DNA from 2 places in the Bacillus sp. AL-1R genome. Region 2 is predicted to be linked to the other one. Evidence: riboswitches for the same ligand, from Rfam matches in the RefSeq annotation. Region 2 holds a riboswitch; the other holds the start of a gene.
The links. Region 2 has a riboswitch for FMN ahead of ACSBO6_RS12625 (ECF transporter S component). Riboswitches for the same ligand answer to the same signal wherever they lie in the genome.
Positions count from the first base shown of each region.

Region 1: linked by a shared signal. The riboswitch ahead of ribE (riboflavin synthase) and the one ahead of ACSBO6_RS12625 (ECF transporter S component) in region 2 are both predicted to bind FMN.

Region 1 covers NZ_CP197469.1:713,357-723,629, forward strand. Annotated here, with positions in the region: gene thiC (phosphomethylpyrimidine synthase ThiC) at 1-886, shown strand, start outside; gene ACSBO6_RS03385 (small acid-soluble spore protein H) at 1,134-1,313, opposite strand; gene ACSBO6_RS03390 (YjcZ family sporulation protein) at 1,457-1,588, opposite strand; gene ACSBO6_RS03395 (hypothetical protein) at 1,760-2,020, opposite strand; gene bcaP (branched-chain amino acid transporter BcaP) at 2,202-3,608, opposite strand; gene ACSBO6_RS03405 (H-type small acid-soluble spore protein) at 4,032-4,211, opposite strand; gene ACSBO6_RS03410 (LacI family DNA-binding transcriptional regulator) at 4,545-5,504, shown strand; gene ACSBO6_RS03415 (LysR family transcriptional regulator) at 5,643-6,542, opposite strand; gene ACSBO6_RS03420 (APC family permease) at 6,674-7,939, shown strand; FMN riboswitch at 8,582-8,729, shown strand; gene ribE (riboflavin synthase) at 9,040-9,687, shown strand; gene ACSBO6_RS03430 (bifunctional 3,4-dihydroxy-2-butanone-4-phosphate synthase/GTP cyclohydrolase II) at 9,700-10,273, shown strand, end outside.
Region 2 covers NZ_CP197469.1:2,672,055-2,682,327, reverse strand. Annotated here, with positions in the region: gene ACSBO6_RS12640 (ABC transporter ATP-binding protein) at 1-716, shown strand, start outside; gene ACSBO6_RS12635 (cob(I)yrinic acid a,c-diamide adenosyltransferase) at 740-1,309, shown strand; gene ACSBO6_RS12630 (hypothetical protein) at 1,599-1,745, shown strand; FMN riboswitch at 2,076-2,212, shown strand; gene ACSBO6_RS12625 (ECF transporter S component) at 2,427-2,996, shown strand; gene ACSBO6_RS12620 (ferredoxin) at 3,134-3,382, opposite strand; gene ACSBO6_RS12615 (YpbB family protein) at 3,703-4,776, shown strand; gene ACSBO6_RS12610 (RecQ family ATP-dependent DNA helicase) at 4,763-6,280, shown strand; gene ACSBO6_RS12605 (CPBP family intramembrane glutamic endopeptidase) at 6,290-6,874, shown strand; gene ACSBO6_RS12600 (LysM peptidoglycan-binding domain-containing protein) at 6,871-7,488, shown strand; gene ACSBO6_RS12595 (metallophosphoesterase family protein) at 7,774-8,481, shown strand; gene ACSBO6_RS12590 (MerR family transcriptional regulator) at 8,515-9,423, shown strand; gene ACSBO6_RS12585 (genetic competence negative regulator) at 9,500-10,108, shown strand.

The sequences.
Region 1 (10,273 bases), 2.0 Mb from region 2:
ACGCTATATTCCATTAACAGCAAAACGAGTAACAGGAATTGTATCTCGTGGTGGTTCTATTATGGCTCAGTGGTGTTTAGCTCACCATAAAGAGAACTTTTTATATACTCATTTTGAAGAAATTTGTGAAATTATGAAGCGTTATGACGTAACATTCTCTTTAGGAGATGGTCTGAGACCAGGTTCAATCGCCGATGCAAATGACGAAGCACAGTTTTCCGAGTTAGAAACATTAGGCGAGTTAACAAAAATTGCATGGAAACACGATGTTCAAGTTATGATTGAAGGACCAGGACATGTACCAATGCACTTAATTAAAGAGAATATGGATAAACAATTAGAAATTTGTCAGGAAGCACCATTTTATACATTAGGACCGTTAACGACTGATATTGCTCCTGGCTACGATCACATTACATCAGCAATCGGTGCAGCAATGATTGGTTGGTTTGGTACTGCGATGCTTTGTTATGTAACTCCGAAAGAGCATTTAGGTCTTCCAAATAAAGAAGATGTAAGAGTAGGTGTTATTACATACAAAATAGCGGCGCATGCAGCTGACTTAGCAAAAGGACATCCCGGTGCACAAAAAAGAGATGATGCACTTTCAAAAGCAAGATTTGAATTTAGATGGCGTGATCAGTTTAATCTTTCTCTTGATCCTGAAAGAGCAGTTGAATACCACGATGAAACATTGCCTGCTGAAGGGGCTAAAACAGCACATTTTTGTTCAATGTGTGGTCCAAAATTCTGTAGTATGAGAATCTCACAAGATATTCGAGACATAGTAAAACAAGAAGAACTTCAGAATGATTCAACCATTGAAGAAGGAATGAAAGAAAAAGCACTTGAATTTAGAAAACAAGGCGGAGAAATCTATCAATAAGGGTGTGAGCCTTATATGAATAGGGTAGAAGAAATCATAAACGAAATAAAGAATCTAGAAAGAAATATGAATCAATTAAAAAGTGAACTGCACACAATTCAAAAAAATTGTGTGCATGATTTCCAGAAAAAAGATACGATACAAGAATGCCTTAAATGCAATCTAATCGAAAGCTTAAGTTGGTAATATGGAGTAACAAAGCAAAAACAAACCTCATTAATAAAGAGGTTTGTTTTTTACTCAAGAATTAATGTTCTGACAAACTATTGATTGAAACTTCTTCTTCTCGATCTGGTTGACCTAGCGGATAGATTCTGGCAGTTTCATTTGTCTCATCAACATGTTGAATGTAAATTGGCACTCCATTATATGTCACATTAGCCATCTCAGGTGAAGAAGCAATTTCTTGAGCGCGTTGTTTGTTCATAAGGAACCTCCTCTTAATTAAAAATAGAAACCTAACATATTATTAACAAGGGGATACCCTGAGTATTCATATTCAAGTACAAGTTTTTATATAAAAAAAAAACTCCTGTTAAAATTTAACAGGAGTTTTATAGTTTTTATTGATTACCAGTGGTGTCCATATCCATATCCATCATATCCAGACCAGCAAGCTGCTCCAACAATGATTAATAAGATGAATAGAACAACGATTAAAGCAAAACCGTTAAGATGGTGTCCGTGATGTCCAGTACTCATACATGTGACCTCCTTCATACGATATTTAAGGGAAAACTCCCTTAGGGTCATGAACTAATTGAAATTACAATTAGGAGAGGTGGATAATGTATCGTATGTTTTTTTGCCAACTATGAAACTAGTCTATAATGTAATTAGGCTTATACCTAGACGTAAGTTTTAATAAATGATTTATTTTTCCTTAGGAAGTGAAATGGCTGTTTCAACTACATAACCATTTTGAAACTTCACAGCAATTGTACCTAAATAATTGTCAGTAGGCTGGAGTGATTCGGTACAAGTAAAATATCGAATATGCACTACTTCTTTTGTATCTTTACTAATCTTTTGACAAGCAAGTAAATTACTTAGTCGTTTTAGTGCGATATCTCGTTTCACTCCAATAAGATCTTTTTTAATAAATGATTCATAATAATTTTTTAATGGGAACATTTTAACAGCTCCTGTTCATTCGAAAATTAAAATTTCTTAAGTCGTATCATATCATAAATTTTTTTTGCTGTAGATATCTATAGTTATTCTAGATTGTTTAGGAAAATATGTAACAGACAACAAAATCCCACTATAGGTTACTATAGTGGGATTTCTATACTTTTGCAGATTATTTTATTACTTATGCAGTTTGATTTGAATCCTTATCAAACTTATTTTTATTGTTTAGTTTACTATTTTTATATCCGTATGCTACGTAAATTACTAAACCGATTACTAACCAAACTACGAAACCTTTCCAAGTAAATGATGAAAGTTGAAGCATTAAATATACACAGAATACAACAGCTAATACAGGTACTACAGGTACCCAAGGAGTTTTAAATCCACGCTTTAAGTCTGGACGAGTTTTTCTTAATACAAGAATACCAAGAGAAACAGCAGAGAAAGCGAAAAGAGTACCGATATTTGTTAATTCAGCTAATTTGTTTAATGGAATTAAGCCAGCGAATAAAGCAACTAATCCGCCAGTTACCCAAGTGCTTGTTACAGGAACTGAAGTTTTCTTATTAACTTTTGATAATTTACCTGGTAATAAACCATCTTTACTGATTGCATAGAATAGACGAGTTTGTCCAAACATCATTACGATTAATACTGTTGTAATACCGATGATTGCGCCTAGTGAGATGAATCCAGCAGCCCAATCTTGGTGGATAAATGCTAGTGCAAAAGCAACAGGGTCTTTAACACCTAATTGATCAAACGGTACGATACCAGTAAGAATTAATGAAACGACAATATATAAGATTGTACAAATTGTTAAAGCAGAGATAATACCGATTGGTAAGTTGCGTTGAGGGTTTTTAACTTCCTCAGCTGCGGTTGATACTGCGTCAAATCCAAAGTAAGCAAATACTACTACAGCAGCACCAGCTGTTACTCCATGGAAGCCCATTGGCATAAATGGAGTCCAGTTATGTGGTTCAACGTACCAAACACCTACTACGATGAAAAGTGCAACTACTGCTAATTTTACAATTACCATGATCGTGTTAAGTTTTGCTGACTCTCGAACACCTCTAGTAAGAATAAACGTTACAAGTAAAACAATGATTACTGCCGGTAAATCAATAATAGTATGTTTAGAGGGATCAAATGCACTTGTTAAAGCTGTTGGAAGATTTACTCCAAAACCGTGTAATAAACTTTGGAAGTATCCAGACCATCCACTTGCAACTGCTGAAGATGCAAGTCCATACTCTAATACCATATCCCAACCTAATATCCATGCGATGACTTCACCAAAAGCAACATAACTATAAGTGTAAGCGCTACCAGCCTCTGGAATCATTGATGCAAATTCAGAGTAACAAAGTGCAGCGAATGTACAAGCTAAACCTGCGATAATAAAAGAAAGAATAAGTGCTGGACCGGCGTAATCAGCTGCTGCTACGCCAGTTAATACGAATATACCTGTACCGATGATGGCACCGATACCTAACATTGTAAGATCAAACGCTCCTAGAACTTGTTTAAGTGAACTAGGCGAACTACTGGTAACTGATTTTTTTCGAAATAAATTCATATGAGCCTCCTCTAATCCTATTTTTAGTAATTTTTTAATTTTCTATTTAAAAAGTTAATTATTTTCTAATTTTACCTTAAAAAATAGAAAATTCTGACAATTAGCTCCGAAGTAATATTATAGATTGTCTCTTAAGTGATTTTTATGATAACACACTTATTGAAATATTCAAAGAATTTTTCGACTTTTTTTTCAATTTTTTAAAAAATATGTAGTAAATTCGACATATTACTGAGTACCCAGTGGTTAGGTTAAATTGAAATAAATAGAGGCTGTGCCAAAAGTAATAATTATTCTCTTAAATAATCATAAATTCTTTGGTTTCATTTGTAATCAGTCCAAATAATTATGTTTTTGTGTTTTTTCTTCAAAAATAAAATAAACCTCCTTAATGGAGGTTTATTTTTGAGTCTTTTTTATCATTTAATGTTCTTTTAAGTGACTTAATGATACTTCTTTATCATTTTGTGGTTGATCTAGAGGATAAATTCTTGCTGTACCTTCATTTTTATTAACATGCTGAATATAAACCGGTACTCCATCGCATGTTACATTAATCATACCAGGTGCTGCTACGATTTCCAATGCTCTTTCGGTATCCATCATATTACCTCCTTTAATAACTAACCTATTTTATTATTCACATAGTAAAGTTAGAGTATTCATAGAAAATAAGTGCTTTTATTGCGGAATATGTAAAATAGGGCAAAGAGGAAGATTATTGGAGCATAATTAATTTTGTAGTCATTTCTTAACTCGTTTCTTTTCTTGTTGTATGATAGCTAAGTAAGCGAAAAATAAGATTGAACTACACATAAATAGTAAACAAAATAAGCCAAAAAGTAATTGCATATTCATACCTCCTTTTTATTATGAGAACAGAGTAAAGTATGGAACTAGTTTCAGAGCAAGAAAAAGTTTAGAAAAGGTGAGAAAATGTCTAATATTAAAGAAATTGCGAGGATTGCCGGCGTTTCGGTTACAACAGTCTCACGAGTTTTAAATGATGAACCATATGTTAGTGAGGAAAAAAGAAAAGCAGTCTTAAATGCAATTGAGCAAACCAATTACCAACGAAATCAAAATGCAGTCAATTTAAGTAAAGGTAAAACGAATTTAATTGGAGTAGTCATTCCGTTCTCGCACCATCCGTACTTTGGCTTGCTAATTGATGGGATTGCAAATGAGGCGATAAAAAATAATTATAAGCTCGTACTATTTCAATCAAATTACGAGGAGAAAAGAGAGATAGAAGCATTAGAGATGCTACAGCATAAACAAATAGACTCACTCATTATCTGTTCTAGAATTTGTTCAATTGAAATGATTGAAGCGTATAAGCAATATGGACAGATCATTTTATTTGAAGATACGAGAAATACAGGGATTTCTTCAACCTTTATCGATCATTACAATAGCTTCATGATTGCATTAGAATACTTATATAAAAAGGGTCATCGAAAAATCGGTTATTGCATTGGCCGAAGAACAGGCATGAATAGTAAGCAAAGAGAGACTGCCTATATTGATTTTCATAAGAAATATAATGAGTCAATAATTAGCGACTTCGTATTTGATAATTGTTATTATTTCGAAGATGGTGAAAGAGTTGTCCAATCTTTGTTAAATTTAAAAGAGAGACCAACAGCTTTGTTAGTAACTAGTGATCAAGTAGCTGCTGGTGTGCAAACTTGTTGTAATGAACATGGAATAGTTATTCCTCGTGATTTAGCAATAATCGGGTTCGATAATCAACCAATTGCAAAAGTAATGAAGTTAACTACAGTCGAAATTCCATTAAGGGAAGTGGGTAAGAAACTTTTTATTCAAGCGATTAATTCTGATGTTACACAAGAAGAAATTGCGTTTAAGTTAATTGAACGGCAGACCGTATAAAAAAAAGCTAGTGAGGAACTAGCTTTTTTTTATGGTTGAGGGATAGTGAAGTCCAAATATAGTCTCAAAATGTGGCCATAGTCAAAAAAATAACAAATTGTTCGTACTTTACCATGAGCATCTATTTCCAAAGAGAAACTAGCTTTTGATCGACTGATTCCATAAATGTGATTGTTCTCTAACAACTTCCATAAATTTTCTAGCAGCACGTGATTGCCATCTGTTTTTATGCCAAGACATAATCGTAGATACACTCCCTAAATTTGTATCCCAATTGATGACTTTTAGTTTTTGTTGCTTCATTTCATTTTGAACTGTTACGAGTGGGAGGATGGATATTCCAAGTCCACACATAACACATTGTTTAATTGCCTCAACACTCCAAAATTCCATTCCGGACTCAGTTGCGATTCCTTTACTTCTTAGGAATGCCTCAAAATAATCACGATAACTGCCTTGTTCTGTGAGAATGATATTTTCATTTGCATTTAGTGTAAACGATGAAAGTGTCCTAGTATCAGAAGATGGAGGTAGCAAAATGACAAGTGGTTCTTCTATTAGTGTTTCTGTATACAAATCAGAATCTGTTAATGGTGCCTGTAGGAAAAAGCCAATATCCAAATCACCTCGACGTAATTCATCTTGCAATTCCCAACATGAACCAGATTTCATCATAATATTTACTTTTGGATTTTCTAAACGAAAAGCTTGGATGATCTGTGGAAGACGATAGATTGTTAAAGATTCCGGGGCGCCAATTTTTAATGTGGTTACCTCTTCATTTTCCATTTGGAATACATCTTTTGCTTTTGAATAGAGTTGAATCATTTCAATGGCGTGAACTAAAAAGTTTTCACCGACTTCAGTCAGATAAACTTTTTTACCTAAGCGGTCAAATAAAGGCACTCCTAATTCATGCTCAAGCGCTTGTATATGTGCAGTAACTGTAGATTGTGCATATCCGAGATGGACCGCAGCTTTTGAGAACCCGCCCATATCCACTATCGATTTAAACGTAATTAAATGACGGATTTCCATTATAGCCTCCTAAGTATCGGATTTACCGATGGTTTATATCGTAACTATTCATTTTACCGATGAGAATTCGGTTCATATAATTAAAATATACGAGATGACAATTTGTTTCAATTACAATTGGAGGGATCTTTGTGGGGAATCGAAAAATTGGTTTTCTTTTGCTCAGTGGGTTAATGATTGGACCTATTTTAGGTTCGGGAATTATCATTTTACCACCTGCAGTGTATGTGGTTGCTGGTAATTATGCTATTTTTGCATGGGTTATTATGCTTGGTTTAAGTTTAATATTTGCACTAATGTTTGGTAAGCTTAGTCTGCTTATTCCAGGAGATTCTGGAGTACCATTGGCTGTTGAACGTGCTTTTGGTACACAAATAAAAAACCTCTCAGCTATTTTCTTTTTACTTGCAGTTTGTTTTGGACCAATTGCAGTTGCAGGTACAGCAGGGCATTACTTACAACTACTGACGAATCAAAGTTTCTTTAATGAAAAGTGGCTAGCTTTAGGAATACTTTGTTTTGTTTATATCATTTTAACTAGAAGCATTGCTGATGTTGGAAAATTTGCCTTTTTTATGTCTAGTTTCATTGTAGTGACACTGATCGTTGGCAGTATTCATACATTATTTACAGTTAATGGGAGCTTTACTTTATCGAATCCAATTACCGTTTCTGATTTTGGAGAAAGTTTACTATTATTATTTTGGGCGTTAATCGGGTGGGAGGTCATCGGAAGTTATTCATTAGAAGTAAAAACTCCTGAACGAACAATTCCTAAAGCAGTTGTGTTAAGTTTCTCGATTATAGCAATAGTAAGTTTAACGGTTGCCTTTGCTTTTCAGTGGATTCATTCTAAAAATGGAAATATGATGGATCAATCATTAGCACCGTTACTTCGTAGTTTATTTGGAAGTTGGTCAACTCCAATTATTTCATCAATTACAATTGCACTTTGTATTAGTACGGTTCTCCTAGTAATAGGAGCAGTCTCAAGACTAATTGCCGATCAAGCTAAAAACGGTTTATTACCTTCATGGCTATCTTTTAAAAATAAAAATAATGTAGCAACTCGATCTTTACTTAGTTTGTTTTCTATTCACATAATTGTATTTTTCCTTTATTTTAATGACTTCCTAAGTATTCAAACACTTGTAGCAATTGCAAATGCATTCTTCTTATGCAACGCTTTACTAGGAGTATTGGCATGCTTGCGATTATTTGATTCCATATTTTTTAAAATTGGTTCATTTATTCTAGCAATTTGCTTTTTAGGTATACTCTTATTTTCCTCACCAGTCATTCTAGTATTAATTATATTCGTTTCAGTGTATTTCATTTGGCTACAAAAAAGGGAATCAAAACAACATGAAAAAATTTTACAAGTTGGAAATGAATAATGGAAACTTCTATAAAAATGAAGTTTCTTCTTTTAAACTAACTTTTTATAATAATTCCTTGTAGTGCATATTTATTATTTGTTTGGAAGAATCCTTACACTAAAATTTCACAACATTTTTGCAATTTGATATATGACGAAACTATTTATTTCTATTTAATTATTGCTTTTTTGGAGTGCAAAATGGACCTATTGTTAAAAAATCAAGTATTGTTTTGTAGTAATCAGGTTTATTTATTTCTAATTCTGATATAAAGGACAATGCTTTAATAATCTAATTTTCAAGTGTTCTAGGAGCATTTTATTCCTATTGTAAAGAAATGATAAAAACTAATTTTATACTAGTGAAAAAACAAATTCAGGATTCCGTAAGTTTTACTTTCTATATTGGTTATACAATCATTTTTCTCTAATTACTTTAAAATAAATATTTATACAATTTTGTATTAGTTGTAACAAAGCATGATTATTTATTTAGTAAAATAATAAAATTCTTAACTAAATAGAGTGTGAAATTTTCCATATTTTATAAGGCTTTTAACATTAATTTTGTTTTTCTTTCAATTCGTTTAAAAGAAAATAGAATCTTAAATTCTTTACAATCAAATAATTGCTAGTTATAATGAAACCAAATTTGATAATTAGTGTCCTTCGGGGTCGGGTGAAATTCCCAACCGGCGGTGTTGTATATTTATATACTAAGCCCGTGAGCTTCATATAGATTTTTTATATGTTGCTGATCTAGTTAGAATCTAGAGCCGACAGTATAGTCTGGATGGGAGAAGGATGGAGTGCATATACGGTATGTTTGTTTTCAAAAAATAATATCCGTATAGGCTTAGTTCGTTGTGCATAATTTAAATGTACAACAATAGACGTGCTACAATATTGTCGTTTAATAGCTCATATTGTATAAGCGTTTATTTAAGTATGCTTCCTTTCTTAAACATCTATCGCCCCTTAGGAGTTTTCTAAGGGGCTTTTCACTTTTTCAAATTAATTTGAATTAGAAGGTGTGATAAGGTGGATCAACTATTTATGAAATTAGAGATGGGTCTACAAAATTATTTATCGGGCTTTTTCGAAATGAGGTGAAATAACTTGTTTACTGGAATCGTTGAAGAAATAGGAACAGTAAAAAATATCGTAAAAAAGGGTAAAACTTTAGTGCTAACAATTGGTGCATCAACCATTTTAGAGGATGTTCATCTAGGGGATAGCATCTCCGTAAATGGAGTTTGTTTAACCGTTACAGATTTTACTAAAAATGAATTTTCTGTTGATGTTATGCCTGAAACATTTCAAGCATCCAATCTAAGCTCATTGGGTTCTAGCCAAAAAGTAAATTTAGAGCGAGCAATGGCTGCAAATGGAAGGTTTGGTGGTCATATTGTATCGGGTCATATTGATGGAACAGGTAAAATCGTATCAGTTAAAGCAATGGAAAATGCAGTAATTTATAAAATTAGTATTCCAAGTCAGTTTGCTAAATATTGCCTTCAAAAAGGTAGTATAACGATTGATGGTACAAGTTTAACAATATTTGAAGTTGAAACTGATATTGTAACGATTTCTTTAATTCCTCATACTCGTTCACATACGATTTTAGGCAGTAAAAAAGTTGGCGACATTGTAAATCTTGAGTTTGATTTATTAGGTAAGTATGTCGAAAAAATGCTCGGTATGAGTGAGACGAAAAAGAGTACGGCAATAACAACTTCATTTTTATCTGAAAATGGCTATATATAAAGGAGTAAGATCATGTTCTCTAAAATAGAAGAAGCAATTGAAGACTTGAAAAATGGGAAAATTATTATCGTTTGTGATGATGAAGATAGAGAGAATGAAGGAGATTTTGTTGTTATCGGAGAATTTGCAACTCCAGAAAATATCAACTTTATGGCAACACATGGTCGCGGATTAATTTGTGCGCCTGTTTCTGAAGAGATTGCCAAAAGACTAGATTTACATGATATGGTAACAAAAAATACAGATTCTCATGGAACTGCCTTTACTGTGAGTATTGATCATATCGATTCTACTACTGGTATCTCGGCATTTGAACGTTCACATACAGTTTTACAAATGTTAAATGATGAATCAACTGGATCAGATTTTAGAAGACCTGGACATATGTTTCCTCTAGTCGCTAAAAACGGAGGAGTTGTTGAGAGACCGGGCCATACGGAAGCAGCAGTAGATTTAGCACGAATGGCTGGATCAAAAGCAGTTGGTGTCATCTGTGAAATTATGAATGATGATGGGACAATGGCAAGGGTACCGGATTTAATTCAAATCGCAAAAAAGTTTAATTTAAAAATGATTACAATTAAAG
Region 2 (10,273 bases):
CTATTAATCAGGGAGAATGGCTAGGAATTATTGGCCCAAATGGGAGTGGGAAGTCCACGTTTTTAAATATTCTTTGTGGACTTTTTAAGCCGTCTAAAGGAAATGTCATGTTGGATGGAGAATTTATTTCTAGTATGTCTAATAAACAAATAGCAAAAAAAATTGCTGTTTTATCCCAACAAAATTCCTATACTTATTCTTATGAGGTAAAAGAAACAGTAAAACTTGGACGCCTTGCGCATTCGTCTTCCTTTTTTCCTAGTTGGTCCACAATTGATGAAACTGCGGTCAATCATGCAATGTTGATGACTGGTACTAAGAAAATGGAAAAAAGTTTTATCAATGAAATCAGTGGTGGTGAACGGCAAAGAGTATTTCTTGCTCAATGCTTTGCTCAAGAGACACCATATATTTTTTTAGACGAACCAAGTAACCATTTAGATTTAATGCATACTATAAAAATTTTAGACGTGTTAAAGGAATTACAAAAAAAAGAGAATAAAACGATTGTAACTGTTTTTCATGACTTAAATTTAGCAAGCCTATACTGTGATCGATTAATAGGATTAAAGGATGGTAAAATTTATATCGAAGGAAAAACAGACAAAGTTTTAAATGAAAGTTTATTAAAAGGTTTATATGACACATCTTTTCAAATTATAGATAATCCAGAAACAAATAAAAAGGTCATTATATATAAAAGTAATGTATTGTAAATTGAAAAAAGGAGTGGTTTTTCATGAAAATTTATACAAAAACTGGGGATAAAGGTCAGACTAGCTTAGTAGGTAAACGAGTAGATAAAGATGATTTAAGGGTTGAGGCTTACGGAACAATTGATGAAGTAAATACAATCGTTGGATACGCAATGACATATTTAGATCATGAAAATACGAGGGATCTCTACAATTCACTTCAAAAAATCCAACATGAGCTATTTGACTGCGGTGGAGATTTAGCGGTTGTAAAAGATAGTATCCCTTTTAAAACAACAGAGAAAATGGTTGAAGAACTTGAAACATTAATCGATGAATATATGGAAGTAACTCCCCCATTACAGCGTTTTATTTTACCTGGTGGGTCAAAACCTGCTGCAATCATTCATCAAGCAAGAGCGGTAACAAGACGTGCAGAGAGAACGGTTGTAACATTAATGAAGCAAGAAAACATACATCTTCCAGTATTTTTATATTTAAATCGATTATCTGATTATTTCTTTGCGCTTGCTAGGGTAATCAATACTCGTTTAAATATTAAGGATGTTGAATACGAAAGAGGAGCAATCGTATTTCGAACTGATAAAAAATAAAATAAGAAAAATAGCGATTGAATAGTTGAATTTTTCTAATCAATTGCTATTTTTTTTGTATAAATACTTTTTTTCAATCATAGAATGATTGAGTGTAAGTTTTAGTAAATGTACTTAGTGGTATATACATTTTCGGTTTCTAATACTTCTTAAGCGAAATACATAAAAAGAGTTAAAGATTGAAATGGGTGATACGTCTACTCTAATTTTTTTATGTATGATCAGTAGACAGTTCACCGGTATATGGCTGATAACACACTTCCACATTTCTTTAGGTAGGAGGCAAATAATGTTTGATTTTCTTAGGAGATGTTTGTTGATTGTCGTTTTTGTTTTAACGATTGGACTTTTATTTATTGGAGGAAATCGAGATAATTTAAAGGATCTAATAGAAGTGAAAAATTTTCATGAATTAAAAATAGTTTCAAACCCTTAGTGTTTTTTATGAACTTCCTTTTTAAATGTAATTTACTACTTATTTTAGTAAAGGACATTTATATGCGAAGTTCTATTTTTGTTTTAAGGAGAAAGAATAGTAAAGATCCAATTCTCAGAAAATATAAATAAACATATTAAAATATGCAAAAGGAATTGATTATACAGTATTTGTTAAATGATAAAGTATAGAGCAGTCTTTACAATAGGGATGATTCGATAGTAAGTTTTTGTCAAGAAAACATAAGTAATGACGTTAAATGAATAGGAAGAGATTTTTATTTACAAACTGTATTTAATTTAGTAACATTAAACTGTAATTTAATAAACGATCTATCTTCGGGGCGGGGTGAAATTCCCCACCGGCGGTAATTAAGCATTGCTTATAAGCCCGCGAGCCTGATTTTTTGGGCAGGATCTAGTGCGATTCTAGAGCCGACAGTATAGTCTGGATGGGAGAAGATGGAGGTTCGCAAGTTCAAAAAATTCATCTTTTTGAACGCTTATTTGGCGTGCTGAAAATTCTCCCCTATTCTAAAAAAAATAGGGGATTTTATTTGCATAATTTTATACTGTTTTTTCATTTTAAATTTGGACTTTTTATAATATGTGCAAATAATAACGCTACTTAAGCGAACCTTTCATTTTTCTTGATAAGATCGGGAAAAAGGAGAGAGGTATTATGCAACAACGCAACAAAGTAAATAAAATGGTAGTAGTGGCAATGCTCAGCAGTATTTCGTATCTTTTGATGATGCTGGATTTTCCACTTCCTGCATTCCCAGTATGGCTTCAAATTGACTTCAGTGAGGTTCCGGCTTTAATAGGCGCAATTGTTTTTGGACCGGTAGCTGGAATTGGCGTAGAGTTAATCAAAAACATACTTCATTACGTTATTAATGGTAGTATGACTGGTGTACCAATAGGGGAATTTGCTAATTTTTGTGCAGGAGTATTATACATTTTACCTGCGACATATTTCTTTAGAAAATATCGTTCAGTAAAAGGCTTAACTTTTGGATTAATCATTGGTACTGTAGTGATGACGGGAATTTTAAGCTTATTAAATTATTTTGTGTTCTTACCTGCATATGCACATTTCATGAATTTTAACCTGCCAAATGAAGTAATTGTCACTTCAATCATGCCATTTAATGCAATTAAAGGTCTGTTAATTATGATCTTATTCTTAGTGATTTACCCTAAATTAAAGGTTTGGTTAACTCAAAGAATGAATGTCCACAATGTATAAATAAATGAAAGTGTCTACTAAATTTCGGTAGACACTTTTTGTTTTTTGTATCGTTAGAAATGCATTTGTAAAGTGAAAAAGGTATCAAAGTTTTAAAAATAAAAAAAGCGACGAAATAACTTCCGCCGCAGTTTTTACTATTCGAATTTTAAAGCGTCGCCATCGAATGCTTCGTCAGCAACTTTGATTGAGTCTGTTGGGCATCCTTCAAATGCATCCATCATGTCATCAAGTAATACGTCTGGAATTTCAACGATTCCTTGGTTATCATCTAGAGTAACGTATGCAATCCCTTCATCATCATAGTCATAGATATCAGGTGCAGCAGCGCCACATGCGCCACATGCGATACAAGTGTCTTTATCAACGATTGTATATTTTGCCATTGTATTGACCTCCCAAATTATTCCCTGTTTTTATTACAGATACTATTTTTGTAATGTACCTGTAAACATTTTAAAACGGTTTCCAAAACTTTTCAATATAATTGTACAAGGTTTTGAAAAAAACGAGAAATGATGAAATTTCAAATAAAATAAATAATGATTTTTATTTGTTTAAAATGGTTTGGATATTGATACATATGATAAGCTAGAAGAAATAACAACTAGTTAGAAAAAATACACAAATATTTTTAAACTACTAATAATAATTCGAAAAAATATTCAAATATATTAATGGAATAAATTTATTTGAGAGGTTTATAATGTCTAAACTATCAATTTTGGAAGAAATCATCCTTTTTTTACTTCATCGGTATAATGGTGAACGAACGATCCAAGGTATATTGTATTTATTAAAAGGTAAACAAAGTGCTCAGATTATACAAGATTCTCATTTTTATCATGTCACATCATTTTTCGGACTTTTTCATTTCCTTACCCATCAAAATATGCAAGAAATTATAAATGGGTTAGAGGTTAAAGGGTACATAGGTCAAACTGAAAATAAAAATATTTATTTGTTAAATAAAAATGGTCAAGCATATTTAGCAAATCAAAAATTACAGTTTATGGAATTTACACATATAAATGGTCTAAGGTTTTCGAGTATTCAAAAGATTTTTTGGAAAAGGTTTTCATTATTTTTTCAAACAGTTTCCAATTTGAATATGAAATTAAACTATTTTAGAGCAGTTATTCAAGATCAAGACATACAAGAATGGGTAAAAAATGAGATTCTTAATTATAATGGGAATAAAGACGAATTAGTTAAGCAATTTTACAATGAATTACATACAATTTTAGAAAATTTAAGTGACGAAGATGCATTATTATTTGTGAAACGATTGTCTGGTGCTAATTCTTATGGCATGACGTTTGAACAGATTGCATCTGAACACAAAGTAGCTGTTGAAAAAATTTATCTCAACTCGATTAATACTTTGCATCATATCATCACTATTTTGGTCGAAGGGAACAATCATTATCCTTTATTAAGTAAATTTGTTAAAGGAGATAAACGTACTAATATTACGAATACTTCAATCGAAACGAAGCGATTATTTAAAGAAGGTAAAACCATTCAAGAAATAGCAGCGATTCGTAATTTAAAAATTAGTACAATCGAGGATCATATAGTGGAGTGTGTATTAAGTGATAAATTATTTCCAATTCATCAATTTATTTCGACAAAACAATTTACTTTAATAAAAAATAAAATAATTGAACTTAATACAAGGAAATTAAAAATTATTAAAGAAGCTTTATTAAATGAGGTAACTTATTTTCAAATTCGTATTACTCTTGCAAGAATGGGTGATTTATATGGACCTAAATAAAGTGCTATACGAAAAATTCGGTTATTCAAGTTTTCGTAATAGCCAAAAAGAAATTATTAATGATTTGATAAACTCAAAAGATGTTTTAGCGATGCTTCCTACAGGTGGAGGGAAGTCACTATTATATCAATTAACAGGGCTACTGTTACCTGGTGTTGTAGTAATCGTTTCACCTTTACTTTCACTTATGGAGGATCAAGTAGAACAGATTAAATCATTCGGAGATAAACGAGTTATTGCACTAAATAGCTTTAGAAGTTTTGAGCAAAAAAAATATTTATTTAATCATATTAGTAGCTATAAGTTTATTTTTGTTTCGCCTGAAATGTTACAAAATCAATTTTTAATTCAAAAGCTTTCTGCGTCTAAAATCTCATTATTTGTGGTTGATGAAGCCCATTGTATATCACAGTGGGGCCATGATTTTAGGCCAGAATATAAAACGCTAGGGGAAATAAAGCGGAAATTAAATAATCCTACGGTTTTAGCTTTAACCGCTACAGCTAGCAAAAATGTGCGGGACGAAATAATCGAAATACTACAGTTAAAAGATGTTCAACAATATATCAATTCAGTAAATAGAGAGAACATAGCAATTCAAGTTGAAAAAGTAGATTCGGAAATAGAAAAGCTCTACTTATTAACTAATCATCTTTCTAAATTAACAGGTCCAGGCATCGTTTATTGTGGTACTAGAGCTACTTGTGAGAAAATTTCACATACTTTAAGTGAAAAGTTAAATTGTAAAGTTGCTTATTATCATGGTGGAATGGAACAAGAACAAAGAATTTTAATTCAACAACAATTTATTCAAAATCAAATTGATATCATAGTTTGTACAAGTGCTTTTGGTATGGGAATTAATAAACCTAATGTAAGATTTGTAATTCATTACCAGTATCCGTCAAACATTGAGAATTATCTTCAAGAAATTGGACGTGCTGGACGAGATGGAAAGCCAAGTATAGCAATTCTAATTGTATGTGAAAACGATCATGAGTTACCACTAAGGTTGATTGATGACGAAATCCTTACTATGAATCAAGTTGAATCTTTTCTATCGTACGTAAAAAGATTAGAAGAAGATCCGATTAAATTAACTGAAACACTTGTGTCTAATTGGAAAGCGGTTTTTCAATTTAGTGAAGTACAGTGGACAACACTTCATTCTAAAATGGTTAAATATAATGTAATTGTAGAAGAACATTTGTATTTCGAAAAAATAAATGATCGCTTATTAGAATCGATCAAAGAGTTAATTTCAGAGAGAAAAAAGGTGAAATATTTAAAACTTAAAGCGATGATTGATTTTCTATCTTCATCTACATGTTATCGAGAAAAATATCTTCTCCTATTTGATGAAATGTTAATAAATAGACCAAGAAATTGCTGTAACATTTGTGGTATTTCGTTTGATGAGTATTGTTCAACTAATCATGAGAAATATGAAAATCATAACGTACTTACATGGGGACAAGAATTAAGAAATAAATTGGGGCTGTGAGGAATCTATATGGAAAGCGAATTAAACCGTCAAGAAATTCCAGTTAACTATTTGAAGAAAAGCGTGTATGGCACACAGTTAATCATTTTAGTGATCGCTATTTTATGTATTGTTTTTTTTATTGGTACAGAAAAATTTTTGGATGATTTACATTTATTAAAAAGCTATAAAACCTATTTATTTGGATTCGGTGCTGGATTTTCACTCGTATTATTTAATATTTTATTAAATTATGCAATTCCAGAGCGTTTATTGGATGATGGTGGATTTAATAAAAGATTCTTTACGTCACTCTCAGTTCCTGAAATGACAATACTTTGTATTTTAATCGCATTATCAGAAGAATTATTTTTTCGAGGATTTATTCAAGCTAAATTTGGATTAATTATTGCATCCGTTGTGTTTGCTTTAGTTCATTTTCGATATGTGAAAAAACCGATTTTACTTACGATTGTATTAATTGAAAGTTTTTTCTTAGGTTACTTATATTTGAAAACAAATAATCTTGTTATTGTATTTATTGCACATTTTATATTAGATTATGTTTTAGGATTGTATATGAAATTAAGTTTGGAAAGTGAAGACAAAGAATGAATAATGAGCTTAAGACTAATCGTATCGCTGACTTAAGTCGAATGAAAAAAAATAAGAAATTTAAAAATAAAAAAATAAATGAAGATCATAAAGCAGTTGATTTGTTAAATTTGCCACCAAGAAGTGAAACGATGAAAATAAAAGAGGATCTACGTAGACCTTGGTGGAAAATAAAGTATCCTTTAATTACTGCTTTAGTCATAATCTTTATCATGTTACCTTTTGGAGTAGTTAAGTTTGTACATAGTAAATACGATAAAATATTTACTGAAAAAGGAAGTTTAATCATACCTTCAAATAAATTTGAAAAAGTTGAATTAGCTGCGAGTAACAATGTTAAAAAGCAAAAAAAGAAGGAAACTCAGAATAAAGCTTCAACCAAAAAAGAGATTAATAATGGCGTAAAACTTCAAGCTGATTCAAGTGCAACTATTGGAGTTAAAGTGATTAATCACGAAGTCAAAAGAGGTGAAACTTTATTTACGATTTCAATGAAATATTATGGTAATCGTGATGGCGAAGAAATTATTCAAGATGCAAATCATTTAAATGGGATTGAAGTAACGCCTGGTCAGATTCTAAAAATCCCATTAAATGTCGATGTGGTTAAATAAGGTTAAGAAATCTATAGAGGCAATGAAAAATGAAATTCGAAATCATACGAAAATAGACTATTCGAACCGATTAAACTTTATTTCACTTAAAAGACTTATGCCCATTTTGTATCAATGGCCATAAGTTTTTTCGTTGTTTAAAATTTTTCAATTCCTACTAGTTTTTGTATAATAAAAAAAAGCACTTTGAACTGTAGCAACAAAATATGTAAAAATTGATTTATTTGAATGAAGTATAATTTGAGATTTCTAGCAGACATTGCTTTGTTTTATAACAAGGGGGAAATGAACATAAAAATAATATCATTGATCGGAATTGTAGTAATTGTAGCACTTATTTTATTAATTAATCGAAAAAGTAAGTTAGAAATTATACATAGAAAAATTAATATAAAACATGTAGATGATTCTTTAGAATCAATTCAGCTTATTTGGATTCCAAATATAGGCGATCTATTTTATAAATTGACAGAGATTGAAAAAATTTGCAATCATAATACGATCATTCTTTTAAGCGGTTATTCGAAAAAGAAGTCAAAAAAATATAAAGGTGAAAATATTCACTATTTATCCTCTATGGCTCCAGTCTATTTTTTGTGGAATGATCATGATTATAGTGGCAACTATAGAGATCTAAATGCATTATTACTAGATTGTAAAGTTACAATTTTAGAAAATAAAAGTGCTTCATTTGAGACTGAAAATGGTACTAAGTTTTCAATTGTTGGTTTAGATGATGTGAAAACAAAGAGAGATCATTTAGACTATGCACTTGAAGAGCGATATGGAGATGATTTTAGTATTTTAGCAAGTTATACTGAGGTCATGGATAGTAATAGTAGTAATTTTGAAAGTATTCAAGTTTATCTGTTTGAAAGAAGTCAATTAAATGGAAATCGAAATCAGAAAACGGTATATTTGGAGCTATATAACAATAAAGGAATTCGCAAACAAAACACAATTACAGTATTAAATTTTGAAGTTATGAACTAAGTGTTTCTTGTTTACATGCAGGAGGAAAGAAAATTGGCCCAAATAGGAAAGTACAATATTAAAGCAATTTCTAACATTGTTGGGATATTACCTGGCACTTTAAGAGCTTGGGAACGAAGATATAATATCATTAGTCCTGTACGAAATGATGCTGGCCATCGATTATATACAGAGGAACATGTTTTTATTTTAAAATGGCTCGTTCAAAAAGTGAATGAAGGGTTTACAATTGGACAAGCAATTAACTTATATGAAGCAAAAGAACATAAATCGTCTAATGACAGCTCTCTTACTGAAAATCTACAATCTGATGCACTAGTAAATCGAATTGTTTCTTCATTATTATCTTTTGAAGAAAGTGAAGCTCATAATTATGTGAATGAAGCTTTTAGTCTTTTTTCTGTTGATAAAGTATTATTTAAAATTATTTCGAAGGTTTTCATACTAATAGGTGATAAATGTCGTAATGGTGAAATTACTAGTGCCCATGAACATTTTGCAACATCTTTTTTAAGAACAAGATTAGGGATGATCTATCAAAACTTACCTAACAATAAACATTTGCCGAAGTTAATTGCAGTTTGTGGACCAGAAGAAAAGCACGAACTAGGCTTATTAATTTTTACGATTTATTTAAGAAGAATCGGTTTTCAAGTGATTTATTTAGGCGCATCGATTGATTCAAATGATGTAGAACAAGTAATAAATGAAGTAAAACCAGCTGGATTTATCATGACGTGTACGTTAAGAGAAAATTTAAAGAAAACAATTGATCTTGCCATTACTATTAAAAAAATAAAACCTGATATCATTATTGGAATTGGTGGTCATGCAGTTTCAACTTGTGAAAGCCCGATTATGGATTCCATACAGGAATTTTATATTGGGAGTCAACAATCGAACTGGGATGAATGGTTAAAGCAGAATTTTAATTATAAATGAATTTTGACTTTAGAATCACCAAAATTAGATAAAAACATAAACTGTACTATGGTAAATGCAGCAAGGAGGCTAGTTCATGAGGTTGGAACGGTTGAACTACAATAAAATAAAAGTTTTTCTTACATCTGATGATTTATCTGAACGTGGTCTGACAAAAGAAGACTTATGGTACAATGCACCAAAAGTTCAACAGCTTTTTCAAGATATGATGCATGAAGCTAGCGTAGAACTAGGTTTCGAAGTAGATGGAAAAGTATCCGTTGAAGTTTTCTCTCTTCAAGCTCAAGGAATGGTTGTAATTGTCACAAAATCCGATGAAATTGAAGAAGAGGAAGATGAGTTTCAAGACGACTTTATCTCGATGGAAGTAATCCTAGATGAAAGTGAACATATATTGTACGAGTTTTCTACATTAGATGATCTAATCCTACTTTCTGAAAAATTGGTTTCATGTGATGCTTTAGGTGGAAGATTATTCTCTTTTGAAAATACGTTTTACTTAAAGTTCGAGGAGAATGAAATAGGAAGACTAGATCGTGAAACATTTTATGCGATTTTAGCTGAATATGGCAATCCTTCCACTAGAACAATTTACCGTATTATTGAATATGGTAAAGAACTTATATCAGAAAATGCTATTGAACAACTGCATTTTTATTTCGTTAAAAATAAAGCCTCTCAGTAATTTTTTACGAGAGGTTTTACTTTTGTAAATTTTTTATAAATATATTGTATTTCTTCGAATTCTTTCCTTTTCAAATTTTGGAAATAGGAGTATAATGACCATAGAAAACGCTTACATTAAACGAATATTATATTTTGTTTTCTATGTGTTTATAACTTTCAAAAT